DNA from 2 places in the Burkholderia territorii genome. Region 1 is predicted to be linked to the other one. Evidence: predicted binding sites of a transcription regulator. Region 1 holds the regulator's gene; the other holds the start of a gene.
What was found. The regulator FliA, encoded in region 1, starts transcription of late flagellar genes. The targets are predictions, from matches to a motif close to CTAAAGTTTNNNNNNNNNNNGCCGNTA.
Positions count from the first base shown of each region.

Region 2: a site for FliA is predicted at 5,501-5,527, ahead of flgK (flagellar hook-associated protein FlgK). Genes of this name have one in related genera too.

Region 1 is NZ_CP013366.1:221,098-236,120, reverse strand. It holds gene ahcY (adenosylhomocysteinase) at 169-1,587, opposite strand; S-adenosyl-L-homocysteine riboswitch at 1,622-1,737, opposite strand; gene WS51_RS11765 (RNA polymerase sigma factor FliA) at 1,815-2,549, opposite strand; gene WS51_RS11760 (MinD/ParA family ATP-binding protein) at 2,572-3,381, opposite strand; gene flhF (flagellar biosynthesis protein FlhF) at 3,374-5,149, opposite strand; gene flhA (flagellar biosynthesis protein FlhA) at 5,146-7,248, opposite strand; gene flhB (flagellar biosynthesis protein FlhB) at 7,245-8,444, opposite strand; gene WS51_RS11740 (DUF805 domain-containing protein) at 8,778-9,158, opposite strand; gene WS51_RS11735 (VOC family protein) at 9,520-10,017, opposite strand; gene WS51_RS11730 (DUF3443 domain-containing protein) at 10,183-11,436, opposite strand; gene WS51_RS11725 (DUF2844 domain-containing protein) at 11,453-11,956, opposite strand; gene cheZ (protein phosphatase CheZ) at 12,214-12,945, opposite strand; gene cheY (chemotaxis response regulator CheY) at 12,947-13,342, opposite strand; gene WS51_RS11710 (protein-glutamate methylesterase/protein-glutamine glutaminase) at 13,410-14,501, opposite strand; gene cheD (chemoreceptor glutamine deamidase CheD) at 14,498-15,023, opposite strand, start outside.
Region 2 is NZ_CP013366.1:3,237,883-3,252,905, forward strand. It holds gene WS51_RS25410 (hypothetical protein) at 142-609, shown strand; gene WS51_RS25415 (solute carrier family 23 protein) at 652-1,959, opposite strand; gene flgL (flagellar hook-associated protein FlgL) at 2,200-3,438, opposite strand; gene flgK (flagellar hook-associated protein FlgK) at 3,462-5,444, opposite strand; gene WS51_RS25430 (flagellar brake protein) at 5,638-6,393, opposite strand; gene flgJ (flagellar assembly peptidoglycan hydrolase FlgJ) at 6,624-7,631, opposite strand; gene WS51_RS25440 (flagellar basal body P-ring protein FlgI) at 7,632-8,831, opposite strand; gene flgH (flagellar basal body L-ring protein FlgH) at 8,837-9,526, opposite strand; gene flgG (flagellar basal-body rod protein FlgG) at 9,548-10,336, opposite strand; gene flgF (flagellar basal-body rod protein FlgF) at 10,372-11,130, opposite strand; gene flgE (flagellar hook protein FlgE) at 11,151-12,392, opposite strand; gene flgD (flagellar hook assembly protein FlgD) at 12,421-13,167, opposite strand; gene flgC (flagellar basal body rod protein FlgC) at 13,233-13,658, opposite strand; gene flgB (flagellar basal body rod protein FlgB) at 13,695-14,183, opposite strand; gene flgA (flagellar basal body P-ring formation chaperone FlgA) at 14,389-15,023, shown strand, end outside.

The sequences.
Region 1 (15,023 bases):
AGGGCTCCGGTTCGGTTGTCGATCTGGTCGGTCAGTGGCCGCCGCGGGCCGTCCCGCGCGCTCCGCGCGGCGGCGGACAGCGCGCGACGGCCGGCGCTCCGGCACCGTGCCGCCGCGCCGCGCACGCCCGCTGCTGCGGGGCGCACGCGGCACGGCGGCGCCGGTGCATCAGTAGCGGTAGTGGTTCGGCTTGAACGGGCCGTCCTTCTGCACGCCGATGTACGCGGCCTGCTCGTCCGACAGCACGGACAGGTTCGCGCCGATGCGCGCGAGGTGCAGGCGCGCGACCTTTTCATCGAGGTGCTTCGGCAGCACGTACACCTTATTCTCGTACTGGTCGCCGCGCGTGAAGAGTTCGATCTGCGCGAGCGTCTGGTTCGCGAACGAGTTCGACATCACGAACGACGGGTGGCCGGTCGCGCAGCCGAGGTTCACGAGGCGGCCTTCGGCCAGCAGGATGATGCGCTTGCCGTCCGGGAAGATGATGTGGTCGACCTGCGGCTTGATGTTTTCCCACTGGTACTGGCGGGTCGACGCGACGTCGATTTCCGAGTCGAAGTGGCCGATGTTGCAGACGATCGCGTTGTGGCGCATCGCCTTCATGTGATCGTGGTTGATCACGTGGTAGTTGCCGGTCGCCGTCACGAAGATGTCGGCCTTGTCGGCCGCGTATTCCATCGTCACGACGCGGTAGCCTTCCATCGCCGCCTGCAGCGCGCAGATCGGATCGATTTCCGTGACCCACACGGTCGCGCCGAGGCCGCGCAGCGATTGCGCGCAGCCCTTGCCCACGTCGCCGTAGCCCGCGACGACCGCGACCTTGCCCGCGATCATCACGTCGGTCGCGCGCTTGATGCCGTCGACGAGCGACTCGCGGCAGCCGTACAGGTTGTCGAACTTCGACTTCGTGACCGAGTCGTTGACGTTGAACGCCGGGAACGGCAGGCGGCCGTCCTTTTCCATCTGGTACAGGCGGTGCACGCCGGTCGTGGTTTCCTCGGTCACGCCCTTGATGTGCGCGAGGCGCGTCGAGTACCAGGTCGGGTCGGCGTCGAGGTGCTTCGCGATCGACTTGAAGAGCGCGACTTCTTCCTCGTTGGTCGGCTTCGCGATCACCGAACGGTCCTTCTCGGCCTTCGCGCCGAGGATCAGCAGCAGTGTTGCGTCGCCGCCGTCGTCCAGGATCATGTTCGCGAATTCGCCGTTCGGCCATTCGAAGATGCGGTGCGAGAACTCCCAGTATTCGTCGAGCGACTCGCCCTTGAACGCGAACACCGGCGTGCCGGCTTCGACGATCGCGGCGGCGGCGTGGTCCTGCGTCGAGAAGATGTTGCACGATGCCCAGCGAACGTCCGCGCCGAGCGCCTTCAGCGTCTCGATCAGCACGCCGGTCTGGATCGTCATGTGGAGCGAACCGGCGATGCGCGCGCCCTTCAGCGGCTGCTGCGCCTTGTATTCGTCGCGGATCTGCACGAGGCCCGGCATTTCGGTCTCGGCGATGTTCAGTTCCTTGCGGCCCCAGCCGGCAAGCGCCATGTCGGCGACGACGTAATCCTGGGAAACCTTGGAATCGATAATGGCGTTCATCACGCCCTCCTTTCTAAAAAAGTTCTAGAAATTGGTGACGTGAGCGCCGTTCAGGAAGCGGGCCGGCGCGCATGGTGCCGCGCGGCTGCTTGGTGAAGCTTTCCGAGCCTGGCGGACGCAGGATGGTCCGTCGCAACGCTCCTCGGGAAGCGGGAGCGATTGTAGCAAATCGGCGCGGGAAATGCGCGCCGCGCGCGGCATCGGCGCGCGCGGGCGTCATGAAAGGGTCAGTTCTCCGCGCCGACCCACGCCTGTTCGCGCAGTCGCGCGCGCAGCCGCGCGACGGCCTGGCTGTGCAGCTGGCACACGCGCGACTCGCTCACCTCGAGCACCGCGCCGATCTCGCGCAGGTTCAGCCCGCGCTCGTAGTACAGCGACATCAGCAGCTTTTCGCGCTCGGGCAGCCGCTCGATCGCTTCGACGAGCGCCTCGCGCAGGTGTTCGTCGAGCAGCGACGACAACGGATCGGCGTGATCGACGCGATAGCGGTCGAGGAACGGCTCGTCGTCGGCCGCGCGATCGAAATCCTCGTAATAGATGAGCTGGCTGCCGTGCAGGTCCTGCAGCATCCCCTGGTATTCGTCGAGCGGCATCTTCAGGTGCTGCGCGATCTCGGTCTCGCTCGCGGAGCGGCCGAGCTGCTGCTCGACCTGATGCACCGCGTACTCGACCTCGCGCGACGTCTTGCGCAGGCTGCGCGGCAGCCAGTCGTTGCTGCGCAGCTCGTCGAGCATCGCGCCGCGGATGCGCTGCGTCGCGTACGTCTCGAACTGCGCGCCCTGGTCTTCCTTGTAGCGGCCGGCCGCGTCCATCAGGCCGATCATGCCGGCCTGGATCAGGTCGTCGAGATCGACGCTCGCCGGCATCTTCGCGACGAGCTGCAGCCCCAGGCGCCGCACGAGCGGCGCGTATTGCGCGAGCACGTCGGCCTGGGTCATCTTTCCTTGAGCGTTGTACATCATGGCTCTCTCCTTCCGGTGGCGCTCACGCGGCGTGTGCCGCACCCGCCTCGTACGACGGCTTGCCGCCCGCATGCACGGCGCGGCCGGCGCCCGGGCGCGGGCGCATCGGCCAGTACAGCAGGTCGGCGGCAATCTGCCGGTAATCGCGTGCGGCGGCCGACGACGGGAACGCGTCGACCGCGGTATGCATCAGGTCGCGCGCATGCTCGACGAGCGGATCGGCGCTCACGCAGCCGGCATCGGCGATCGACACCGTCAGGTAGCGGCTCGCAACGCCCGCGAGGTTGTCGAATGCGGTCCTGGCGTCGGCGTGGCTCCCGACGTGATTGGTCAGCACGCGGAACTGCGCGACCGCGTGCGCGAAATGCAGGCGCTTCATGCACGCGTAAGCTTCGGTGATCGCCTGCGCGGCGACCCGCGTGACGATCAGCACGTCGTGCGCCTCGCGCGCGAGCGCGGAGAACGTGCCGTCGGCACCGAGCTGCGCGTCGACCAGCACGATGTCGGCCTGGCCGTCGATGAAGTCGCTCAGTTGCGAATCGCTGTAGCCGTCGCGCGGAGCCGCGCACAGGCCGAAGCCCGCGGCGACGCGCGTGCGTTCGCCGTCGCGCAGCCACGCGCCCGCGAGCGTCGCCGCGGCCGAATGCACGTCGGCGCGCTCGTCGACGACGAGCACGTCCTTGCCGAGCGCGGTCAGCGCGGCCGCGACGTTGACGACGGTCGTCGTGCAGCCGACGCCGACCGGCCCGCCCGTCACCGCGACGATGCGCGACGCGCGCCCGGCGAGCAGGCGCCGCAGCCCTTCGGCCTGGTCGATGATCCGTTTATCCAAATCGCACCTCGTGCAGCTCGGCGGTGGAACGTGCGGTCAGTGCGGAAAGCAGCGTCGGCATGTCCTCGTCTTGCGGCACGAAGGGCGAGCCGTCGCGCGGCACACAGAACGCGCTTTTCAGCAGGAAGCGGGTCGATGCGACGTACAGGTTTTCCGGCACCTTCTGGCCGGTCGACACGTAGTGGACCGGCAGCTTGTAGCGGATCACCGTGTCGAGCACGCCGCCGAGGTGGGTCGCCTCGTCGAGCTTGGTCAGGATGCAGCCGGCCAGGTCCGGATATTCGGCCGCACTGCGGTACGCCTGGACGACCTCGTTGAGCGTGTCGCCGTGGCTCGTCGCGTTGAGCAGCAACAGGCGCTGCACCGGCGCGTTCGCGCCGTGCAGCATCGCGATCTGGTCGGACAGCGCGCGGTCGCGCTGGCTCATGCCGATCGTGTCGATCAGCACGATGTGCTTGTTGCGCAGCTCGGACAGCGCAAGCTCCAGATCGCCCGCGTCCTTCACCGCGTGCACGGGCACGCCGAGGATCTTGCCGAAGATGCGCAGCTGCTCGTGGCCGCCGATCCGGTAGCTGTCGGTGGTCAAGAGCGCGACCTTGCTCGCGCCGAAGCGCATCACGCAGCGCGCGGCGAGCTTCGCGGTGGTGGTCGTCTTGCCGACACCGGTCGGGCCCATCAGCGCGAACACGCCGCCGCGCTCCATCAGCGCGTCTTCGCTCTCGAGCACCGGCAGGTTCGCCGCGAGCACCGACTGCGCCCATTCGGCGGCCTGCTCGAAGGTCTGCGCGCCGTCGCCGGACGGCAGGTTGTCGACCAGCATGCGCACCAGCTGCGCGGAGAAGCCGGCCGAGAACAGGTGTCTGGTCAGCGCGCCGTGCACCGGGCTGCGGCGCTGGCGGTCGTGCCACATCAGGCTGTCGAACTGCTCCTCCATCATCCCGCGCATCGCGCCGAGCTCGTGCATCACGGTGTCGTTGACGATGCTCTCGATGCGCGTCTTCACCGCGTCGGCCACCGCGGCGGCCGCTTCCGCGGACAGGCGCGTGCGTTCGGCCGGCTTCGCGGCGCCCGCTTCGCCGTGGCGAACCGTGGCGGCGGCAGCGGACGGCATCCGGCGTTCGGCGTCGCGCACGATGTCGCGCGCCCAGCCGGCCGGCGTGGCCGGTGCGGCGTCCTGCGGCGTGCGGGCCGGCGACGGCGGCGCGGCCGGTACGGCCTGCGCGCGGGCGATCAGCGCTTCGCGCTGCTGGGTCAGGCGCTTCGCGTGCTCGACGAGCCACGGCGCGGGTTCGGATGCCGCGGCCGGTGCGGCGGCAGCCGCTGCGTCGGCGGCAGTGGCAGCCCCGGCCGGCGCCGGCGATGCCGTGTCCGCGGCGTGCGCATCGGCGTCGAAAGCGGCCTGCCGGCTTGCCGGCTCCGTCGCTTCGGCACTCGCGCCGAACACCGACGAGAACACGTCGGGCAGGCCGCCTTCGCCCGCCGCATACGGGTTGACGGCCGGGCGCACGGGCGCGGCAGCGGGGCGCGACACGATACCCGGGACGGCCGCTGCCGGCACGGATTCCGGCGCGCGCGGCGCGAGGGTGCGCGCGCGGGCGGCGGCCGGCGGTGCGACCGCAGCGAGATCCGAGTCGGCGAGTGCGACGATTTCGACGCTGCCGTCATCGAGCGTGCGATTCGACAGCACGACGGCGTCGGCACCCAGTGCCTCGCGCACGAGACGAAGCGCGTCGCGGCTGGTCGCGCCGGTGAATTTGCGAATGTTCAAGCGGAACCCCCGATGACGTTAACGACTTTGATCGTGCGTGTGTCCGGCACTTCGGCATACGACAGCACTTTCAGTTGCGGCAGGCTGCGGCGCAGGAAACGCGCGAGCATCGCGCGCAGCGCGTGCTGCACCAGCAGCACCGGCGGCAGCCCGAGATTCTGTTGACGCAGCATCGCCTGTTGCGTGCCGGTCAGAAGGTTGTGCGCGAGGCCGGGCTCGAGGCCCGGGTTCGCGCCGGTGGCGAGCGCCTGCGACAGCACGCGCTCGAGATTCGAATCGAGGCCCATCACCTGCATCTCGCCCGAGCCCGGATACCACTGCTGCGTGATCGCGCGGCCGAGCGACAGCCGCACCGCGGCGGTGATCTCGTACGCGTCGCCGCGGCCCGCGTGTTCGGACACGGCCTCGAGGATCGTGCGCATGTCGCGGATCGGCACGCCTTCCTCGAGCAGGTTCTGCAGCACTTTCTGCAGCGTGGTGAGCGAGATCGTCTTCGGCACGAGATCCTCGACGAGCGACGGCGCATCCTTGCCGGTGCGCTCGACCAGCGCCTGCACTTCCTGGCGGCCGAGCAGCTCGGCCGCGTGCTGGACGACCAGATGGTTCAGATGCGTCGCGACGACCGTGCTCGCATCGACGACCGTGTAGCCGTACACCTGCGCCTGCTCGCGCATCGCGACGTCGATCCACACGGCAGGCAGCCCGAACGCCGGATCCTGCGTCGCGGCGCCCGGCAGCGCGGCCGTCACCTGGCCCGGGTTGATCGCGAGCCACTGGCCCGGGAACACTTCGCCCGCGCCGATCTCGACGCCCTTCAGCGCGATCCGGTACGCGTTCGGCCGCAGCTCGAGGTTGTCGCGGATATGGATCACCGGCGGCAGGAAACCGATCTCCTGCGCGAATTTCTTGCGGATGCTCTTGATGCGCTTGAGCAGTTCGCCGTCGCTGTTCTTGTCGACGAGCGGAATCAGCCGGTAGCCGACTTCGAGGCCGAGCGGATCGATCAGCTGCACGTCGTCCCAGGTCGCCTCGTGCGCGTCGCCCGGCAGCGCGGCGGGCGGTGCGATCTCGGTCACGTCGCCGGCCGCCGCGCGGGCCGCCGCGCGGCGCGTCTGCGTGCGGGCCAGCCAGATCGCGCCGCCGCCGAGCGCGAGGAACGCGAAATGCGGCATGCCCGGGATCAGGCCCATCAGCACGATGATCGCGCCGGTGATCGTCAGCACGCGCGGGTTCGTGAACAGCTGGCCGGTGATCTGCGTGCCGATGTCCTCGTCGGTCGCGACGCGCGACACGATCACGCCGGCCGCCGTCGAGATCACGAGCGATGGGATCTGCGCGACGAGACCGTCGCCGATCGTCAGCAGCGTGTAGTTGGTGCCGGCCGCGGCGAACGACATGTCGTGCTGCACCATCCCGACGATCAGCCCGCCGATCACGTTGATCGCCATGATGATCAGGCCGGCGATCGCGTCGCCGCGCACGAACTTCGACGCGCCGTCCATCGACCCGTAGAACTCGGCTTCCTGCGATACGGCGAGGCGCCGCTTGCGCGCCTGTTCCTCGTTGATGAGGCCGGCGTTCAGGTCGGCGTCGATCGCCATCTGCTTGCCGGGCATCGCGTCGAGCGTGAAGCGCGCGGACACTTCCGCGATCCGCCCCGCGCCCTTCGTGATCACCATGAAGTTGATGATCATCAGGATCACGAACACGACGATGCCGACCGCGAAGTTGCCGCCGACGAGGAAGTGGCCGAACGCCTCGATCACCTGGCCGGCCGCGTCGGGGCCGGTGTGGCCTTCGAGCAGCACGACGCGCGTCGACGCGACGTTCAGCGACAGGCGCAGGAGCGTCGAGAACAGCAGCACGCTCGGGAACGCCGCGAAGTCGAGCGGCTTCATCGTGTACATGCTGACGAGCAGCACCATCACCGACAGCGCGATGTTGAACGTGAACAGCAGATCCAGCAGCAGCGGCGGCAGCGGCAGGATCATCATCCCCAGGATCATGCAGATGAGGATCGGGCCCGCGAGCGCACGCAGGTTGGTGCCGGCGAACGGATTCTGGCGCTTGGCGAACAGGCCGGTGGTCGGGGGGCTCATGCTGCGTTTCCTTGCTTGCCGAGCGTGTCTTCGGCTTCCTCGCGCTCGTCGTCGGCCGCGACCGACGACCCCTTGTCGAGTTCGGCCGGCACGTCGAGATCGACCGGCGCGGCCGGGAAGGCACCGCCTTCCGAACGGAACCGCCGCAGCTGATAGACCCACGCGAGCACTTCGGCGACGGCCGAATACAGCGAGCCGGGAATCTCGCGTTCGAGTTCGACGTTGTGATACAGCGCACGCGCGAGCGGCGGCGCTTCGAGCAGCGGCACGCTGTGCTCGGCCGCGAGTTCGCGGATGCGCGCGGCGACGAGGTTCACGCCCTTCGCGACGACCTTCGGCGCGCGCATCTCGCCATCCGTGTACTGCAGCGCGACGGCGAAGTGCGTCGGGTTCGTGACGACCACGTCGGCCTTCGGCACGGCGGCCATCATCCGGCGCCGCGCGATCGCGCGCTGCTGCTGGCGGATGCGGCCCTTCACGTGCGGATCGCCTTCGTTCTCGCGATGCTCGCGCTTCACTTCTTCCTTCGTCATGCGCAACTTCTTGTTGTACTGCCAGAGTTGGTAAGGCACATCGAGCGCGGCGACCACCAGCATCCCGGCGACCGTCGTGCCGCAGCACACGGCGACCAGGTGCATCGCATCGGCCAGCGCCGAGCCGAGCGGCTGGGTCGCGAGGCCGAGCAGCTCGTCCTTGCTGCGCCAGATCGCGATCCCGCCGATCCCGCCGACGACGATCGTCTTCGCGAGCGACATCCCGAGCTGGATCGGCCCCTGGATCGAGAACATCCGGCCGAGGCCCGCGATCGGGTTCAGGCGGTCGAATTTGAGCTCGAAGGTCTTCTGCGAGATCAGCCAGCCGCCGAGCGCCATCGGCGCGAGCAGCGCCGCCAGCCCGGTGAGCGCGAGAAGCGGCAGCAGCGCGGCGAGACCTTCGACGCTCGCGCTGCCGGCCGCCGACAGCATCCGGTGCGTGTCGAACGCGGTCGCGCGGTCGAACGCGAACGCGCCGCGCAGCATCGTCTGCAGATGGGCGCCCGACGGACCCGCGAGCAGCCACGCGCCGTAGAACCCGGCCGCGAGCAGCGCGAACGAAGCCAGTTCGCGCGAACGCGCGACCTGCCCCTCCTCGCGCGCCTTCTCACGGCGCCTCGGAGTGGCGGCTTCGGTTCTGTCGAGATCGCTCTCGTCTGCCACGGGGCCTCCAGTCGGGTACGGCGAAATGCCGCTTTCCAGTGACACCGATTATTCATGCGCGCGTCAAACGCCGATCGGTCGAGCAAAGCCGGGAAAGGGGGGTATTTCGGAGAATCGGGCGAGCCGGTGCGACGGGCGGTCGCGGGCAGGCGCGGCGCGCCGGGAGGCGGCGGGAACCGCGTTCGGACGAAGGCGCGGTGAAGCGGATGAAGCGGGTGAAGCGGATGAACTGGTGAAGCGGGTGAACGGGTGAAGCGGGGAATCGACGCAGCCGTGAAGCGGTCGTCGGCCCGCCCCCGGCGCGACGGCGTCGCGCGCGGGGGCGGGCGGCGCTCAGATCGCCGGAATCGGATCGAGGCCGAAACGGTTCGGGCCGTTGGTGCCGCGCGAGCACATCCACACGAGCAGCAGGATCCCGCCGACGATCGGAACGAACCCGACCAGCAGGAACCAGCCCGAGCGGCCCGTGTCGTGCAGGCGGCGGACGGTGACCGCGAGGCTCGGCAGCACCAGCGCCAGCGACACGACGGCCGCGACGATCAGCAGCAGCAGCGACAGCGCGCTCGCATCGCGCCCCGCCATGGTGATCACCTGGCAGACGATCGACACGACGCCGGTAAGCAGCGCGAAATACCAGTATTCGGCACGGCGCGCGCGGCCCTCGAATTTCGCGTATTGATTGAATGCGGAACGAACAGCCTCGGTGAAATTCATTTTATTGCCCTCATGTTTTATATCGGCGACCCTGGATACGACGCGGGCATTATAAATTTTAATTTCCGGGCATTGCATCTCTTTTCGTGCGCCGGCCGGCTCGCATGCGGCCTCTCATAGCACTGGCGCGGCTTCAGCGGCGGCAGACCATTTCGCCGGCGGGTACGTCACGCGATTTTTATAATCGCATCACTCCAGCATAAAGCCGCACCATATAATCCATAGCTTGATTACACCAGCATGAAACGCGCCACGATCGATAATCGAATCGATCGTTCGGCACGCATTTACCCCAGCCGGCGGGAATATCGCCGGGCGTCGCGCGCCCGTCGAGATCGGCGTGGCCCGGCAGCCGCTCGCGCTAGCCTGCCGCCGCCTGCTCGAGCACGTGGAGATCGAGCTTCTTCATCTTCATCACCTGCGCCATGACACGTTCGGCGCGTGCCGGATCGCCCGCCATCAGCTCGGGCATCTGCACGGGCACCACCTGCCACGACACGCCGAAGCGGTCGCGCAGCCAGCCGCACTGCTGCGCACGCTCGTCGCCGCCTTCGGTCAGTGCTGCCCAGTAACGGTCGATCTCCTGCTGGTCGCGGCAGTTGACGACGAACGACACGGCCGGCGTAAGCGGAAACGCCGGGCCGCCGTTCAGCGCGAGAAACGCCTGCCCGTCCAGTTCGAACGACACCGTCATCACCGCGCCCTCCGCCTGCCCGGACGCCTGCGCCCCGGATTTGCCGTAGCGGGCGACGTGCAGGATGCGCGCATCATCGAATACCGACACGTAGAAGCGGGCGGCCGCCTCGGCGTCGTGGTCGAACCACAGAAACGGCGTGATGCGTTGAATACGCTGGCTCATGGCGCTGTCTCCTCGATGTCGTGCCGGCACCGGTGCCGGTCTTATATCGTAGGCGCTATGCCGGCACGCTGCGGCCGCCCGGCGCGTAGTGCGTCGCCGACGGCACACGCAAAAAAAAGGGGGCGATCGCTCGCCCCCTTTCCCGCTGCCGCCGTTCGGGCGCGATCAGAACGCGACGTAAGGCTGCGCGCCGCCGCTGCCGGTGCGGTCCATTCCGAAGTAGATCGTCTTGCCGTAGAAGTGCGGCATGCCGATGTCGAGCCAGCCGGCCGCGCCGAACGGGCCGGCGATGTCGTTGAACGCGAACGTCGACGGATTCGCGAACAGCGCATCGGCATTCGCGACCGGCATCGACACGCCGCCCGACACACCGTTCTTGCCGGTCAGCGTCGCCGTATAGGTGGTCGTCGACGACGGGCAGTAGAACTGCGTGTTGGTCGAGCAGGCCTTCTGCGTCGAATCGTTGAAGAAGTACGCGTTCGAGCCCGTATCGAAGAACGCGGTCACGCTGCCGCCGAGGAACGTCGCATCGACGTCGCCCGTCGTCGTCGACGTCAGCACCGTCGACGCGCCGAGCGCGTTGTTGCTCTGCGTATTGATCCCGAACGTGAGCAGGCCCGTCGCGCTGCCCTGCCCGCTGTTCGAGATGTTCGGCATCTGCACGATCACGCCGTTGTTGTCGGTCGCGAAGCGATGGACCGGGTTGGCCACCTGCTGCGCGACCGGCACCAGCGCCACCGCGCAGCTGGAATTGCCGTTCGGGCATGCGTAATAGTTGTTCGACGTCGCCGACGTCGAGGTCGCGCAGGCCGTGCCGCAATCAACCGGCGCCGGCCCGATGCCGAGGATGCCGTTCGCGCCGAGGTCGCTGGCCGTGTTGGCCGACGTCCGGGCGCCATTGTTCGAGCACGAACCCGGCACGTTGCTCGTGCCGAGATCGCCGATGATCTGCACCGGCAGCGAGCTCGCCTGCTCGGTGCCGATCGACAGGTCGACGGTCCGCACGGAGCCCCACGTGAAGCTCGACACGAACTTGCCGCACTCGGCCACCGGCGCGCCGCCGGCGGTCGTTTGCGGCAGGTTGTTCAACACGCCCGACGACAGCGCGCTGCTGACCAGCCGCAGCCCGTACGATGCCGTATCGACCAGCACGTTGTTGACCACCTGGCAGTTCGACGTGCCCGGCACGCAGATCTTCACGTTGACGGTCGGGATGTTGATCACGTGCGCGACGCCGGTGCCGACCGTGATCACGGCCGTGTTCGCGGTATTGCCGTCGGAGACGCTGGAGCCGCCGCCATTGCTGGCGCCCCCGCCGTTGTTGTCGTCGCCGCCGCCGCAGGCGGTCACGAGCATGGCCGTCGCGGCCGCGACGCTCAGCAGGCCGAGCCAGCGCTTGAAGGTACGAGGAATTCGCAAGATCGCTCTCCCGCTGTCACTGGATGTCGTTGCCGGTCAGCCCGGCAGGCAGCGCCGTCGGCAGCCATGCCTGGCCCGCGAAGGCGCCCATGTGGCCGCCCGTGCGGATCACGAGGCCGCTCGTATCGACGGACACGGGCGCGCGCCAGCCGCGCGCCGCATGCGCGACCTGGACGCCGGCGGTGTACTGCGGGAAATAGCTGCCGAGCAGCGACTCGAGGTCCGGCATGCTCGGCCCGCGCCACGCGAGGCCGAACACGGTGCCCGCCGCGCTCGTGTATTCGTGGATGACGGTGCCCGACCCGAGCGTGATCTCGCGCACGGTATAGGCGGCCGCGTTCGCCTGCGCGCCGTCGGCGGAGCGCATCGCGCGCTGCAGCGCGCGCACCGTGGCGGCGCGATCGTCCGCCGGCGGCGACATCGGCGCGCCGCCCAGTTCGGCCTGTGCGTGGACGGCCCACAGCACACCCATTGCGGCCGTCGCGTGCGCGGCGGCCCAGCCCAAGCGTTTCAGCTTCACGTTCCCCCCCAAGGGACTGGCTTCGTTGCCGGCGGCGCCGCCATCAGGCGCTACGCCGCGGGCAAACAAATCAAAGTCTTAAGAATGACGCTTCGTTGCTGCTGACGCGTAGTATGCCTGCGGAGTGTGTCGCAGTGTCAATTCCGCGTTGCGTGACGCACCGCAGCATGCCGCGCGGCACAACCCGGGCATGGGGGAAAGCCATGCGCACCGGGCCGCTCCGCGATCGGGAGCGACGTCGATGCGATGGCGCGGGATCAGAAGCCGAGGCTCGCGAGCAGGTCGTCGACCTGCGCCTGGTCCTGCACGACGTCGGACTTGCCTTCCGGCGCGATCTGCGGCCCGTTCAGCAGCGACTCGGGGCTGCCGGTCGCGCTGATCTGCTCGGCCGCGAGCGCGGCCGCGGTCGCCGCGAACTGCTCGCGCCGCTCGGGCGCGATGTTCTCGACGAGCACGGTGAGCAGTTGCTGCTCGATCAGGTAGACCATGTCCATGATCTTCTTGATCACCTGCCCGGTCAGGTCCTGGAAATCCTGCGCGAGCATGATCTCGAGCAGTTGCGCGCTGGTCGCCGACGCCGCCTCCGGCAGCGTGCGCAGGAACGTGCGCGTGTCGTCCATCAGCTCGCGCACTTCCGCGTGCTCGATCGGCGCCGCATACCACTGCGCCCAGCGCGCGTCGAGCGCCTCGGCCTCGTTCTGGATGCGCTCCTGCATCGGCTTGGCGACCTCGATCGCGTTCAGCACGCGCTCGGCCGCCTGCTCGGTCATCGTCGCGACGTAGCGCAGCCGGTCGCGCGCATCGGGCACGGCTTCCGCCGCGCGCTCGACATGCTTGTCGAGCCCGAGCTCGCGCATCGAATCGCGCAGCGTGCGCGTGACGTGGCCGATGCGCGCGAGGATCCGGTCGCTCGCGTAATCGGCGCCTTCGGCATGGCCGTCGGCGTTGATTGCCGCGCCGGCAAGCGCCGCATGGATCGGCTCGTTCACGTCAGCTCCCGGCCTTGGCCATCTTGTCGATGATCTTGTTCAGCTTCTCGTCGAGCGTCGCGGCCGTGAACGGCTTCACGACGTAGCCGCTCGCGCCTGCCTGCGCGGCCGCGATGATGTTCTCCTTCTTCGACTCGGCCGTGACCATCAGCACCGGCAGGTGCGTGAGCGTCGCGTCCGCGCGAATTTCCTTCAGCATCGCGAGGCCGTCGAGGTTCGGCATGTTCCAGTCGGAAATCACGAAGTCGAAGCCGCCGCCGCGCAGGCGCGCGAGGCCGGCCGCGCCGTCCTCGGCTTCGTCGACGTTCGTGTAGCCCAGTTCCTTGAGCAGGTTGCGGACGATCCGGCGCATCGTCGGGAAGTCGTCCACCACCAGGATTTTCATGCTCTTGTCCATCGTCGTTCCTTTGCAGATTCGTTACCGTCGGGGCCCGCAGCATCGCACGTGCCCCGTGACATTTCATTCAGACGCGCTGTACGCGGTCGCCCATCGTCGCCAGTCGCGCCATCACGCGCCGGCTCATCTCGGAGAGCGGCGCGACCTCGTCCGCGCCGCCGAGCGCGATCGCCTCGCGCGGCATCCCGAACACGATGCAGCTCGCCTCGTCCTGCGCGAACGTGTGGGCGCCCGCGCGCTTCATGTCGAGCAGCCCGGCCGCGCCGTCGCGGCCCATCCCCGTGAGGATCACGCCGATCGCGTTCTTGCCCGCGTGCTGCGCCGCCGAGCGGAACAGCACGTCGACCGACGGCCGGTGGCGGTTCACCGGCGGCTCGTCGGACAGCTGCGCGATGTAGTTCGCGCCGCTGCGCGCGAGCAGCAGGTGCGCATGGCCCGGCGCGATGTACGCATGGCCCGGCAGCACGCGCTCGCCGTGCTCGGCTTCCTTCACCGCGATCCGGCACAGGCCGTTCAGCCGCTGCGCGAAGGATTTCGTGAAGCCGGGCGGCATGTGCTGCGCGATCAGCACCGCCGGCGCGTCCGGCGGCAGCGGCGTCAGCACCTCGCGGATCGCCTCGGTGCCGCCCGTGGACGCGCCGATGATGATCAGCTTCTCGGTACTGACGAGCGGGTTGTTGACCATCGGCGCGGCGCTCTGGCCGCTCGCCGCGCGCACGGCGGCCTGCGGTTGCGGCGCCTGGCGCACGCGCGCGCGCGAGGCCGCGCGGATCTTGTCCGCGAGCTTTTCCGCGTAGTCGAGCATGCCGTCGCGAATCCCGACGCGCGGCTTCGTGACGAAATCGACCGCGCCGAGTTCGAGCGCGCGCAGCGTGATCTCGGAGCCGCGCTCGGTCAGCGACGACACCATCACGACCGGCATCGGGCGCAGGCGCATCAGCTTCTCGAGGAAGTCGAGCCCGTCCATGCGCGGCATTTCGACGTCCAGCGTCAGGACGTCCGGGTTGTGCTGCTTGATGAGTTCGCGCGCGACGAGCGGATCGGGCGCGGTCGCGCACACTTCCATGTCGGGCTGGCTGTTGATGATCTCCGTCATCAGGCTGCGGATCAGCGCCGAATCGTCGACGCACAACACTTTGATCTTCTGCACTGCGGTCATGCCTCCTGCTTTCTCGAAAGGTTGGCCGCATACGGGCTGCCGGCCTTCGTGTTCGTCGTCTGCGCGCCCGCGCCGCCGCGCGCGCCGAACAGCTCGATGCGCGGGCGGGCCGGCGGCGGCGCGGCCGGCCGTTTCGCGGCGAACAGCTCGACGTGCGCGCGCTGCCGCTCGGCGCGCAGGCGGTCGGCCTCGCGCGCGAGCGCGGCTTCGCGCTCGGTCACGCCCGGCACCTGCAACCGCAGCTTCTTCACCATCGCGCGGCCGGTGCGCGGCATGAACGCAACCTTGCGCGGGTGCACGCCCTGCAAATCCTCCGCGGTGATGCGGATGCGTTCGAGCGCGAGATAGCGGCGCACGAAATCCGCGTTGCGGTCGCCGATGTTGATGGTCGTCATTCCCGCCAGCACCGCCGCACCGCCGAACACCTTCGCCTCGAAGCGCTCGCGGCGCCCGCCGGCCTTGATCAGTTCGTTGATGAGCACTTCCATCGCGTACGCGCCGTAGCGCATCGACTCCGACGCG
Region 2 (15,023 bases), 400 kb from region 1:
ACTCGGACAACGGGGGCAGACATGAATCGAACCGAGACAGCGGGCGCCGCCGCATCGCAGTGCGCCCGACGCGCATGGACCTGCACGCGGCCTCTCGCGCCTCAGCGGGCCGGCGGTCGCACACGCGCGCGGGTTGCGGCAATGGCCGCGCTATCGATCGCGCTACTCGGCGCCGTGCCCGGCCATAGCGACGCGAAGCAGGCCAGCCGGTCGGTGCAGGTCGGCGCGACGGTCCAGGCGTATGCGCGGCTCAACGCGACCAATCCGGCGAAGCTCGTGATCGCGAACAAGGACACCAGCATCGGCTACGTCGCCGTGCCGAACACCAGCAACCCGTCCGGGACGACGCTCGCGGTCCAGACCAACGACCGCGCCGGGTACACGGTACGCGTGCAGGTCGCGGCCGCCAGTCAGTCGCAGTTCAGTTCGATCGAGATCAGCGGCTTCGGCGGCAAGGTCGTGCTCCCGGGCACGGGCGGAACGATATCCGTGCCCTATACGGCGCTGAACACGACGTTCGCGCTGACCTACCGGTTCGTGTTCGCGCCGAAGGCGAAGGACGGGACCTTCGCATGGCCGCTCACGTTCTCGGTGCAGCCGAACCCGTGACGCGCGGCACGCCGGCGCCCGCGGCCCCAATCCCGCCGCGGCTCACACCACCGGCCCCGGTTCCTTTTCCTTGCGCAGGATCGCGTACAGGATGATCGCGCCGAACGTCGCGGTGCCGATCCCGCCGAGCCCGAAGCCGCCGACCTTCAGCGAGAAGTCGCCGGCGCCGAGCACCAGCGTGACGGCCGCGACGATCAGGTTGCGGTTGTCCGAGAAGTCGACCTTGTTGACGACCCAGATCCGGGCGCCCGTCACCGCGATCAGCCCGAACACGACGATCGACACGCCGCCGAGCACCGGGCCCGGAATCGTCTGGATCACCGCGCCGAACTTCGGCGAGAAGCCCAGCCCGATCGCGATCAGCGCGGCGACCGCGAACACGAGCGTCGAATAGATCCGCGTGACGGCCATCACGCCGATGTTCTCCGCGTAGGTCGTCACGCCCGTGCCGCCGACGCTGCCCGACACGATCGTCGCCAGCCCGTCGCCGATGAACGCGCGACCGACGTAGCGGTCGAGGTTGGTGCCCGTCATCGCGCTCACCGCCTTGATGTGGCCGAGGTTCTCCGCGACCAGGATCACCGCGATCGGCGCGAGCATCAGCATCGCGTGCGGATCGAACACCGGCGCCCGGAAGCTCGGCACCCCGAACCATGCGGCATGCGCGACGATCGAGAAATCGACCGGCTTGCCGAGGCCCAGCCCGTTGGTGGCGATCGCATAGATCACGTAGGCGATCACCAGCCCGACGAGGATCAGCAGGCGCTGCATCATCCCGCGCGCGAACACCGCGACGCCGCCGACGCACAGCACCGTGACGAGCGCCATCACCGAATCGAAGGTCGACGCCGACACGCCCTTGACCGCGATCGGCGCCAGGTTCAGCCCGATCACCGCGACCACCGCGCCGGTGACGACGGGCGGCATCAGCGTCTCGATCCAGCGCGTGCCGATTGCCTGCACGAGCGCGCCGAGCGCGACGTACACCACACCGCACGCGATGATCCCGCCGAGCGCGACGGGGATGTTCGGGTTCGGCCCGCTGCCGCCGTAGCCCGTGACCGCGATCACGAGGCCGATGAACGCGAAGCTCGAGCCGAGGTAGCTCGGCACGCGGCCGCCGACCAGCACGAAGAACAGCAGCGTGCCGATGCCCGACATGAAGATGCACAGGTTCGGATCGAAGCCCATCAGCAGCGGCGCGAGCACGGTCGAGCCGAACATCGCGACGACGTGCTGCACGCCCATCGCGACCATCTGCGGCCACGGCAGGCGCTCGTCGGGGCCGACCACGCGCGCGGCGGCGCCGGTCGGCTGCACCCGCCAGCGCGGGAAGTAGGAATCGGACATGGGGAAAAGGGCTCCTGTCGAACGCCGGCTGCGGACGGTGCGCCGGTCTGGAATCTGGCGCGAGTTTACGGAGCGGAAATGGGGCTGGCAAGCGCGAACCGCCGGAGGCGGCGGGGCGGCGGTCGTGCACGCCGGGCGCGGTGCCGGACGGCACGATCGCGCCGATGAAGGCGGGCCGCGGTCGGCCCACGCCCGCCTCGATGTAAGCGTGCGCTCACATCGAGGCGGGCACCATGGCCATCACGGATTGATGTACTGGAACAGCGACATGTTCTGCAGCTGCGCGTAGGCCTTCTGCGCGCCGCTCAGCGCGTTCTGCACCTGCAGGTACTGGCTGATGGTCGTCACCATGTTGGTGCCGGTCAGGTCCGACAGGTTGCTGGTCGTCTGCAGCGCCGCGGTCTGGTTCACGGCCTGCATCGCCTTGACCTCCTGCTCGCGGCCGCCGACCGATGCCAGCACCGTCGTGACGTTGCGCATCGAGTTGTTGATCTTCGTCGCGGCCGTGCCCATCGCGTTCGACAGCGCGGCAATCGCCGTCGCGTTGCCGGTGACGGGCGTCTTCAATGCCGTGATCATCGAATCGAGCGTCGAGAACACGTCGACCCCGCTCGCCTGCGGCGCGGGCGTGACCGAAAACGTATCGTTGACCGCCGGCGTGCCCGACACGGCCACCTTCATCCCGCTGCCAAGCGCGATCGCGGTGCCCGACGTGTAGGCCTGCGCGGGCGTGGTCGTCGGCGGCGACGCCGTATTGTCGGTCACCGTGTAGGTCGGCGCGGCCGCCGTGCCGCCGAACGTGATCGTGAACTGATGGCCGTTCGTCGCGGCCGACGGGTCCGTCACCGTGACGTTGCCGATGGTGGCCGTGCCCGTGTTGCTCGCGCCGGCCGCCTGGACCGGCGAGCTGCCCAGCGACTGCACGGACATGAATACCGAGAGGCCCGAGTCGCCCTGCGGCACGCTGCGCGAATCGTCGATCTGCACGGTGCGCGTGCCCGTATCGCCGACGTAGCTGATGCCGCCGGCCGCGTTCTTCGTGAACGGCGCCGCGGCGTTCTTGTAGCCAGCGAACAGGTAGTTGCCGGCGCCGTCCGTCGAGTTCGCGAGCGACAGCAACTGGTCGCGATAGCCCTCGAGCTGCGTCGCGAGCGCCGCGCGGTCGCTGTCGGCGAGCGAACCGTCGCCGGCGCGCACGATCACCGACTGGATGTTGCCGAGCACCGTGCTGACGTTCTGCAACGCCTGGTCCTCGGCCCCCAGCGACGCGAGCGCCGTGCTCTGGTTCGACGCGTACTGCGACAGCGTGGCCGACGTCATCGACAACTGCACGGCCTGCGCCGCGCCCACCGGGTTGTCGGCCGGCGTCGTGAGGCTCACGCCGCTCGAGATCTGCTGGTAGAGCTGCGCGAGCTGGGCCTGCTGATCGTTCATCTGGCCGACGTTCAGCTGGTAGAACTGGGTCGTGGAAATCCGCATCGTTTCTATCCTCTCGAATCCGGTCAGCTGAACAGGCCCAGCACGGTCTGGAACAGCGAAGACGCCGTCTGGATCACTTTCGCGTTCGCCTGGTAGAGCTGCTGGTACTGCATCAGGTTCGCGGCTTCCTCGTTCTGGTTCACGCCCGACACCGACTGCTGCGCGGACGTGATCTGGCCGACCAGCGCCGTCTGCGCGGTGCTCGACGACTTGAGCTGGCTCGCGGTATTGCCGATGTTGTTCACGTAGTTCGCATACGCGCCGGTGAGCGTCGTCGTGCCGCCGCCGAGCGTCTTCGCGTTGACGAGCTGCGACAGCGCGAGCGCGTTGCTGCCGTCGCTCGTGCCGCCCGCATAAGGCCCGATCGTGAACGAATCGCCGTCCGACGGCGTGCCCGACAGCGTGACGGTCACGCCGTTCAGCGCACCGGCGGCCGTGCCCGACATCGTCATCGCCGCACCGGTCGACGGGTCGTACGGCACGGAATCGGTCGGATTGCTGATCGTCACCGAAGTCGGCGGCGTGCCCGGGATCGTCACCGTGGTGCCGACCGGGAAGCCCGACAGCGATTTCGTCGCCGCGTCGTAGGTCAGCTTGGTGGTCGGCACCTGGTAGCCGGCGCTCACCCCGCTCAGCGCGATCTTGCCGGTGCCGATATTGGTGCTCGACGCGGACGTGATGGCCGGCGACGCGGCCGCGATCGCCGAGCCGCTCGTCGTCGCGAGGCCGAAACCCGTCAATGCGCCGCGCGTGGGCAGCACGGTGAACTGGTCGCCGGCATTCATCGCGCCGGACGAGAACGAGAAGTTCAGCCCGCCGAGCGACAGCGGCATCGGCCCGGCCTTCTGGTCGACCACCGTGCCGCTCGCGCGGTCGGTCAGCGTGTAGTTGGTGCCGTCGTACGACAGCGTGTAGTCGCTCGTCGTCGGCTGCGACGGGTTGGCGAACGACACGGAAAGCGACGCGGTGCCGGTATTGCCCTGGTTCGAATAGACGGACGGCGCCGCGACCGTGAACAGGTTGCCGCCCGGCTTGCCAGACAGGTCGATGCCGAGCGCGTTCTGCGCGTTGACCTGCGCGGCGAAGCTGGCCGCGACCGCGCCGAGCTGCGCCTGCGCGGGGTCGAGCGTCTGGCTGCGGAACGCGAGCAGGCCGCCGAGCGTGCCGCCCGACAGCGACGCATCGGGCAGCGCCTGGTTCGGGCCCTGCGGATTCGCGCCGGCGATGCCCTGCGACACGATGGTGAGTTCGCTCGGGTCGGACGGCGACGTGACGGCCGCGAGCTGATAGCTCTTGTCGGCGAGCACGAGCGGCTGGCCGCCCGCGAGAAACACGCTGTAGCCGCTGTCGTTGCGCACCACCTGCACGCCGGCGAGGCTCGACAGGTTCGACACCGCGAGGTCGCGCTGGTCCATCAGCTGGTTCGGCGGCTGCCCCTGGCTGCTCGCCGCCGAGATCTGCTGGTTCAGCTGCGCGATCTGCGCGGTGTACGTGTTGATCTGCGACACCGTGCTGGTGAGCTGCGTATTCACGCTCTGGCGCAGTGCATCGTATTGCTGGCCGGCCGCGTTGAGCTGGTTCGCGAGAATCTGCGCGTTGCTGATCGCCGTCTGCCGCACCGACGGGTCGGCCGCGCTGTTCGCCACGTTCTGCAAGCCGGTGAAATAGCCGGTGATCGCCGTCGAGATCCCGGCCGTCGGATTGCCGACGTAGTTGTTCAGCTGCGCGACGAGCGAATACCACGTCGACAATGCGCCGCCCTGCGACTGCGCGCTGTTCAGCTGGTCGCTCAGGTACTGGCTGTACTGCCGCTGCACCGTGACGGTGTTCACGCCCTGCGGCATGTAGCCGCTCGACGTGTACTGGCCGCTCGCCTCCGCATAGACGGGGCGTTCGACCGAATAGCCGGGCGTCGCGGCGTTGCTGATGTTCTGACCGGTCGTCGTGAGGCCCCAGAGCGCGGCATTGAGGCCGCTGACACCGAGGTTCATGAGTGTGTTGGACATGCGCGATCCTGATGAGCCGGCCGCGCTGCGGCCGCCGGGTTGCGTGACTCCCGGTATAACGGCCGCGGATCGGAAAAATTGAGGGAAAAATGCGCGGGCGACGCACGCGTGCGCGCCGTCCGTCAAGCGCGCCGGCGAACGCTGCCGGCGCCGGTGCGAAAGCGGCCCCGGATGGGGCCGCGACAGCGATGCGTCAGGCCCGCGCGAGCGAGCGGCGCTTCATCTCGAGCTGCGTGATCAGGCGCTGCAGCGTGTTCTCCGCGCTGCCCGGCAGCGACATGAAGCGAAAGCCGAGCTGGTAGCGCCGCGAGCCGTTCGGCATCTGGGTCGAGCGCTGCGACACGAGCCGCAGGTCGAGCGACAGCTTGCCGTGACCGGTCAGCTCGAGCTCGACCTCCGGCAGCAGCGTGCCGACCTCGAGCGCCTCGACGCGCTCGTCGGCCGTGCGCAGCCCGACGCCGCCGAGCGACAGGTTGTGCACCTCGAACACGAAGCCCTCGCCGTCCGGCAGCTTGCCGCGGCACAGGAACGGATCGACGATCGGCGCATCGACACGGAAATACTCGCGGCGCTGGATGCACATGAGCACGTCGGGGAAATCGGCGACGAACGCCGGGAGCCCCTCGTAGCGCGTCTCGCGCGGCGTGCTCGTCGTGAATTCCACGCGCACGCCTTCGGGCGCCGCCGCGAACGTGCAATGCGACGCGCCGAGAATGCCGGCGTTCTGCTCGGAGAGCGCGCCCCAGTCGAACGTGAACGTGCGCGCGCCGACGTCGACCTCGAGCAGGCGCGTGACGAGCTGGCCGCCCGGGTACTGGACGGTCAGGAAGTCGCCGCGGTTCACGAGGTTGCGCAGCTGCACACCGATCTCCAGCGGATTACGGCGGGCGTAGTCAGGCCCGGAATGGCCCGCATCCAGGCTCGGATCGGTCGACGTTTCGATATTCATGGCTAGCCGGTTTTCTTTTCATGGGCGCCCGGGCGACCGGTGCGCAGTAAAACCGGGCCAGAACATGGCCCGGTTGCAGGTCTCACACACTTAGCGGCAGTGCTCACCGAAAGTTTAGATCGAATTGCCGGTTTTTTTCGCGCAAACGTTGAAACCGCGCGCGGCGGGTGCCGGGCGCGGTCCGTAAGATTGCAAAAAGGCTGCAGGGGAGCGGCTCCGGCCGCTGCCCGTCAGCCGATCTGCTGCATGATCGAGATCAGCTTCTTCGCGTAATTCGGGTCGGTTGCGTAACCGGCTTTCTGCATCCCGTGCGCGAAGCCTTCGACGCTGCGGCTTGCGCTCAGCACGCCCGCGTAGCGCGGGTTGTTCTTCAGCAGGTTCGCATAGTCGGTCATCGCGTGCTCGTACGAATCGTACGCGCGGAACTTCGCGACGACGCGACGCGGCGTGCCGTTCACGTATTCGGTCGTCAGCGCCGACACCGTGCGGCCCGTCCAGCCCTTGTTCGCCTTGATGCCGAACACGTTGTAGCTGGTCGAGCCGTCGCTCGCGCGAATCTCGCGCTTGCCCCAGCCCGATTCGAGCGCGGCCTGGCCGACGATGAAGCGCGCCGGGATGCCGGTCGTCGCGCTCGCCGCCTGGGCCGGGCCGGCGAGGCGGTCGACGAACGCGTCGGCGTCCTGCACGCCGCTCGCGCCTTTGAGCGGCGGCGTCAACGCGCTGCCGGCCGAGTAGCCGCGCGCGCCGGCGAGCCCGCCGTTGTTCGACGCGTTCGCGTACGCCCGCGCCATCGCGTTCATCGCGGCGAGGCTGCCTTCGTTGCCCGACGTGCCCGAGCCGGCCGCACCGAGGCCGCCGAGGCCGCCGAGGCCGAGCCCGGCCGCGCCGGCATCGGCCGCCGGGTCGGTACCCGCGCCCTGCCCCGCGTTGCGCAGCAACTGCTTCATCAGCGCGTCGGCCACGCCGATTCCGCGCTTCGACATCTGCTGCGCGAGCTGCTGGTCGAGCATCGACGTGTACATCTTCGACGTGTGCGAATCGAGCAGCCCGCCGTCGGGCGTCGCGTCGCGCATGCTCTTGAGCATCATCTCGGTGAACATCGCGTCGAACTGGCCCGCGACCGCCTTCGCGCCGGCCTGCGGCGACTGCTTCGCCTGCGCGCGCAGCGCGTCGAAGCCCTGCACGTCGAGCGCGAAGCGCTGCGTCAGGTCGTTTGCGTTGGGGAGGTTCGCTGCCATTTAGATGATCTCCAGATCGGCGCGCAGCGCGCCGGCCGCCTTCATCGCCTGCAGGATCGACATCAGGTCCGCCGGCGTCGCGCCGAGCGTGTTCAGCGCCTTCACGACGTCGGCGAGGTTCGCGCCGGCCGTCACCATCTTCAATGCGCCGTTGTCCTGCTTCAGCTGGATCTGCGACTGCTGCGCGACCACCGTCTGCCCGTTCGAGAACGGCCCCGGCTGCGATACCACCGGCTGCGTGTTGACGACGACCGACAGGTTGCCGTGCGCGACCGCGCAGCTTTGCAGCGTGACCATCTGGTTCATCACGATCGAGCCGGTGCGCGCGTTCAGGATCACCTTCGCGGCGGCCTTGTCCGGGCTCACGTCGAGATTCTGCAGGCGCGCCATGAACGCGACCTGCTGCGCGGAATCGGCCGGCGCGGCGAGCTGGATCGTGCGGCCGTCGAGCGCCGTCGCGGTGCCCGGGCCGAAGCTCGAATTGACCGCGGACACGATCCGCTGCGCGGTGCCGTAGTCCATGTCGTTCAGCTGCAGCTGCAGCACGCCGTTCATCTGCGCGATCGCGTTCGGCACCGAGCGTTCGACGATCGCGCCGCCGACGATCCGCCCGGCCGCGAGCTGGTTCACCTGCACGCGGCTGCCGTTCGCGCTCGCGCCCGCGCCGCCGACCGCCATGTTGCCCTGCGCGAGCGCATACACCTGGCCGTCCGCGCCCTTGAGCGGCGTGAGCAGCAGCGTGCCGCCGCGCAGGCTCTTCGCGTTGCCGAGCGACGAAACGGTGACGTCGAGCGCCTCGCCCGGCCGCGCGAACGGCGGCAGCGTGGCGGTCACCATCACGGCCGCGACGTTCTTCAGCTGCATGTTGTTCAGCGACGACGTGCCGCCGTTGGCCGAACCGTTGTTGATCGAGATGCCGAGGTTCGCGAGCATGTTCGCGAGCGTCTGCGTCGTAAACGGCGTCTGCATCGTCTGGTCGCCCGTGCCGTCGAGGCCGACGACGAGGCCATAGCCGATCAGCGGGTTGTCGCGCACGCCCTGGATCTGCGCGAGGTCCTTCAGGCGCTCCGCGTGCGCGGGTGCCGCGCCGAGCGCGCAGGCCGCCAGCACGAACGCGGCGGCGAGCCGCGCGACGGCAGGCACGCGCGACACGCGGGCCGACATACGGGACGACAGGCGATGGAAAAGAGGCTGCTGCATCGTCGTCACCACGGTGCGATGTTGAGGAAGAAGCGCTGCAGCCAGCCCATCGTCTCGGCTTCGTTGATGTAGCCCTTCGCCGAGTATTCGATGCGCGCGTCGGCCACCTGCGTCGAGTAGACCGAATTCGCGCCCGAGATCGTGTTCGGGTTGACGACCCCGGAGAAGCGCACGAACTCGTTGCCCTGGTTGATCAGCATCTGCTTCTCGCCGCTGACGACGAGATTGCCGTTCGGCAGCACGTTGGTGACGGTCACCGTGATCGTGCCGTTGAACGTGTTCGCCGCGCTGGCGCCGCCGGTCGCCGCGAACTTGTTGTTGCCGGCCGCCGACAGGTTCGCCTTCGCGAACAGCCCGCCGAGGAAGCCGGCCGTCGGCACGTTGAAGCTGGTGTCGCCCGCGCGGTTGGTGTTCGCCCCCGACGACTTGGTCGCGTTGATGTTCTCCGCGATCACGATCGTCAGGATGTCGCCGATATTGCGCGGCCGCTGATCCTCGAACAGCGGCCGGCCCGCGTAGCCCGGGTTGTAGATGGAGCCGGGCGCCTGCATCGACATCGGCATCGGCGGCTGCGCCGTCATCGGCTGCTGGATGATCGGGTCGCGCGGAATCTGCGCGCAACCGGCGAGCGCGGCCACCGCGACCGCGCACGCGGCGCGGACGGAGGCTGACGGGAGGAGGCGAACCTGCTTCATGGCGACGACGGGACTTTCCGGTTAGCTCTTCATCTGCGTGACGGTCTGCAGCATCTGGTCGGACGTCGTCACGGCCTTGCTGTTGATCTCGTACGCGCGCTGCGTCTGAATCATGTTGACGAGCTCCTGCACGACGTTCACGTTCGACGCCTCGACATAGCCCTGGTTGAGCACGCCCGCGCCGTTCAGGCCCGGCTGCGACACGTTCGGCGCACCCGACGACGTGGTCTCGGCGAACAGGTTCTCGCCCTTCGCCTCGAGGCCGGCCGGGTTGATGAAGGTCGCGATCTGCAGCGAGCCGATCTGCACCGCGTTGCTCGAGCCCGGCTGCGTGACCGACACGACGCCGTCCTTGCCGATCGTCAGCGACTGCGCGTTCTGCGGCACGGTGATCGCCGGCAGGATCTGGTAGCCGCTCGACGTGACGAGCTGGCCCTGCGCGTTGGTCTGGAACGAGCCGTCGCGCGTATACGCGTTCGTGCCGTCCGGCATCAGCACCTGGAAGAAGCCCGCGCCGTTGATCGCGACGTCCTTCGAGTTGCCGGTCTGCGTGAGGCCGCCCTGCGTGTACAGGCGCTCGGTCGCGACCTGCTGCACGCCGGTGCCGAGCTGCAGGCCCGACGGCAGTTCGGTCTGCTGCGTCGAGTTCGCGCCCGGCTGGCGGATCGTCTGGTACAGCAGATCCTCGAACACCGCGCGCGACGCCTTGAAGCCGTTCGTGCTGGTGTTCGCGAGGTTGTTCGAGATCACGTCCATCTGCGCCTGCTGCGCATTCATGCCGGTGGCGGCGATGTAGAGCGATCGGTTCATGTTGAATCTTCTCCTGGTAGCTACGGCCGTGCCGCTCAGCTGAAGTTGAGCAGCTGGTTCGCCGACTGCTCGTTCTGGTCGGCCGTCTGGATCAGCTTCGACTGCAGCTGGAACGCCCGTGCGTTGTCGATCATCGCGACCATCGCGGTCACCGGGTTCACGTTGCTGCCTTCGAGCGAATTCGGCGTGACGACCACGTTCGGGTCGGCGTCGGCCGGATTGCCGTCGGCGGTGCGGAACAGCCCGTCGTTGCCGCGCGTGAGCGTGGCCGGGTCGGGGTTCACGAGCTTCATCTGGTCGACGATCGCGACCGCCGTCGGCGGATCGCCCGGCATCAGCGCGGACACCGTGCCGTCCTTGCCGATCGTGACTTCCGCGTTCGGCGGCACCGAGATCGGGCCGCCGTTGCCGATCACCGGCAGGTTGCTCGCGTTGACGAGCTGGCCGTTTTCGTCGACATGCAGGTTGCCCGCGCGCGTGTATGCCTCGCCGCCGTCGGCGGTCTGCACCGACAGCCAGCCGGCGCCCTGCACCGCGACGTCGAGCGGATTGCCGGTGCGCGTGATCGGGCCCGGTGCGTAATCCGCGCCGGGCGTCGACGCGAGCACGTAGGTGCGCGTCGTCGACGGGTCGATGTTGCTGCCGTCGCCGAAATTCATCGGCACCGCGCGATAGGTCGCGAGCTGCGCGCGAAAACCCGTCGTCGACGCGTTCGCGAGGTTGTTCGCGACGATCGCCTGCTGGTCGAGCGACTGCGACGCGCCCGTCATCGCCGTGTAGATCAGTCGGTCCATGGCTGCCGGTTATCCGCGCATTACAGGTTGATGAGCGTCTGGTCGACGGTCTGCTGCGTCTTGATCGTCTGCGCGTTCGCCTGGTAGTTGCGCTGCGCGGTGATCAGGTTGACGAGCTGCGACGTCAGGTCGACGTTCGAGTTCTCGAGCGCGCTGCCCTGCAGCGAACCATGGTTCGTGCTGCCCGGCGCCGAAATCTGCGGCACGCCCGACGCGGACGATTCGGCGTACTGGTTGCCGCCGAGATTGACGAGCCCGTTCGGGTTGTTGAAGTTCGCGAGCACGATCTGGCCGAGCACCGCCGTCTGGCCGTTCGAGTAGTTGCCGGTCAGCTTGCCGTCGGCGCCGATCGAGAAGGTCGTCAGCGTGCCGCTCGCATAGCCGTCCTGCGCGAGGTTGTTCACGCCGTCCTTGCCGCCGTACTGCGTGGTGCCGGTCAGGTCGAGCGTGAGCTGCTGCGGCGTCGCCGAACCGTCGGTGTTCGGCACGGTGAACTGGAACTGGCCGAGCGATGCGGTCGGCGTGGCCGGCGTGCCCGTCGTCGTGCTCTGGATCGCGCCGGACGAGTTGAACGTGACCGTGCCGAGATCCGTCGTGGCGCCGCCCTGCACGCCCGCGTAGGCTTCCCACGTGCCGGCCGCCGACTTCACGAAGTACATGTTGACCGCCTGCGAGCCGCCGAGCGAGTCATACACCTGGATCGACGTCGAGTAGTTGTACGTCGTGGTGTCGGTCGCGCTGAACGGCGTCTTGGTCGGCACCGTGTCCTGCGAGTTCAGGTTGAACTGGCCGGTGATCTTGGTCGTCGCGGTCGGCGCGATATTGGTGGTCGGCGCCTGCAGCGGCACGGTCTGCGCGGTGTTGATCACGCCGCCCGAGCTCGCCGCGTAACCCATCAGGTTGCGGCCTTGCGAGTCGACGATGAAGCCGTTCTTGTCGCGCTGGAACGTGCCGTCGCGCGAGTACGTCGTCACGCCGTTGTTCGACATCTGGAAGAAGCCGTTGCCGTTGATCGCGACGTCGAGCGACGAGTTCGTCGTGTTGATCGTGCCCTGGCCGAACTGCTGCTGCACCGATGCGAGCGACGTGCCGATCCCGATCTGCGTGTTGACCGACGTCGCGACCGAGTTCGCGTACATGTCGGAGAACTGCGCGGTGCTCGACTTGAAGCCGACCGTGTTCGCGTTCGCGATGTTGTTGCCGATCACGTCGAGCGCGTTCGATGCGCCGGCGAGGCCGCTCAGACCCTGTTGATAACCCATTTCGGTCTCCGTTTTCGAGAAAGCTGGATCAGTTGGTGGTGGTCGTGCCGCCGGACGACGACGACGCGGTGTTCGGGAAGATCGACGCGACCTGGGTCAAGCCCACCGTCGTGCCGTTCGACAGCACGAGCCCCGCCGTGCCGTCGGCCTGCTTGATCACGCTCTGCACCGTCGCGGCCGCGAGCACGGTCGGCGTATACGTCTTGCCGTCGCTGCCCGTGTACTGCGCGCTCACGGTGTAGGTGCCGTCCGGCAGCGTGTTGCCGGCCGCATCCGTCGGCGTCCAGTTGAACGGCACCGTGCCGGCCGACTGCTTGCCCGCGTTGATCGTGTTGACGACCGCACCCGACTTGTCCTTCACGGTGATCGTCAGGTTCGACACGTCGTTCGCGAGCGACACGCCGAACGGCGACGCCGCGCCGCTCTTCACGCCGACGCTGTTGCCCGGCGCGAGCACGTTGGTGCCGATCAGCAGCGCGGCCTGCGTCTGCTGGCCGGCCGCGAGCTGCGTCGACAGTGACGTGAGCGACGTGTTCAGCTGCGCGATGCCGCTCACCGTGTTGATCTGCGCGAGCTGCGACGTCATCTGCGAGCTGTCGACCGGGCTCGTCGGATCCTGGTTCTGCAGCTGCGTGACGAGCAGCTTCAGGAACGTCGCCTGCAGGTCGCTCGCCGACGTGCCGGTGCTCGACACGTTGTTGGTGTTCATCGTGTCGGTCGGCAGGGTCGACACGTTGGTGCCGTTGCTGCCGATCGTCGTGCTGGAGGAAGTCATCCTGGGTGGCCTTGTGTCGGAACTGTCGGGTCTGTCTCGGTGTGGAAGTGCGATCGGCGCGCGGCTTACGTGCCGATCGTCAGCGTCTTGAGCATCAGCGTCTTCGCGGTGTTCAGCGTCTCGACGTTGGCCTGGTACGAGCGCGACGCCGAGATCATGTTCACCATCTCCTGCACCGGATCGACGTTCGGCATCTGCACGTAGCCGTTCGCGTCGGCGGCCGGGTTCGCGGGGTCGTAGGTCGACTTCATCGGCGACGGATCGTCGACCACCTTCGTCACGCGCACGCCGCCCACGCCCTGGCCGGACGCGGTGCGCGCGCCGCCGATCGGGTCGGTCGCGAACACGACCTGCTTGGCCTTGTACGGCTTGCCGTCGGGGCCGGTCGCGCTGTCCGCGTTCGCGAGGTTCGACGCGGTGACGTTCAGGCGCTGCGATTGCGCGGACAGCGCTGAACCGGCGACGCCGAAGATGTTCATCAACGAGGGCATGGAGGCTCCTTGTTCGGGTTCGGAAGCGGCGCGCGCTTACGAGTTCGTCGAGATCGCGGCGATCATCGCCTTGATCTGCTGGGTCATCACGGTCATCCCGGTTTCGTAGTGCAGCGCGTTGTTCGCGAACTGCACGCGCTCGACGTCGAGATCGACCGTGTTGCCGTCGAGCGACGGCTGCAGCGGCATCCGGTACTGCGCGCGACCGTAGTCGTCCGCCGGGCCGCCCGTCGGAATCAGCTTCGCGGTGCCGGCCATGTGGCCGGGCGCCGTCGACACCATCGTCATCCCGCTCGTCACGCCGGCCGGCTGCGCCATGGGCAGCGGTGCGGCGTTGCTCGGCGCGAGGCCGCCGCCCGTCTGCTTCAGCGAGCGCGCGAGGGTCGACGCGAAATCGACGTCGCGGGCCTGGTAGCCGGGCGTGTCGGCGTTCGCGATGTTCGACGACAGCAGTTCCTGCCGATAGGCGCGCACGTCGAGCGCCTGTCGGCCGAACGCGAATTCGGCATCGAGTTTGTCCAGCATGTGTGCGTCTCTCCGTATGAAGCGCTGCACGCCCGTTGCGCCGGATGGCGGCCCAAGGGGCTTTTTTCCATGACAGCGATGGTAGGCGCCGCCCGCAACCGGCAATCGGACGAATAACGCGGCAAAGGCCCCCTCTATTCATCGTTTGCGCGACGGCCCGCGTCCCTAGAATGCGAATCGGATCAACGGCTTCGAGGACACGGCGATGACACGCGCATTTCGCGGAAACGACGGACGCGGCACGCGCATCGCGCGTGCATGCGCGCTCGCCGCGGCGCTGTGGCTCGCGGTGCCGCTCGCGTACGCGGACGACGGGATGATCGTGATTCCCGGACGCGGCGAGACGGCCGAGACCGCGCTCGCGCATGCGAACGCGGCGAGCGGCGGGCAGTTCGGCGCGAATGCGGGCACGGCTGCTTCGGCTTCGGCTTCGGCCTGGGCTTCGGGTACGGGAATGCCGACGACAGGCGGCGCCCGGGACGCAAGCGGCGGCGCCGGCATCAATGGCGCGGCCTCGGCCGGCTCGATGGTCGTGACGAGCGTTGCGCCGCCAGCCGCCGTGCCGGCACCGGCACCGCGCCCCGTCTACGCCGCCGCGCGCGCGAACGCGGGCGATGGCGCGCGGCGCGCTGCCGAGCCGGGTGCCGTCGCGACCGTCGTCGCGGGCACGGCCGATGCCGCATCGAATCCGTCGCGCCCGGCCATCGCCGCGCGCATGGCGGCGGCCCGCGCCGCTTCGGCCGCGCCCGCCGTTGCCGCCGCGCCGGCCCCGGCCACCACCGCACCCCAGCCGGCGCCCCCGCCCGGCCAGCAGGATCCCGACACGATCCGGCGCACGGC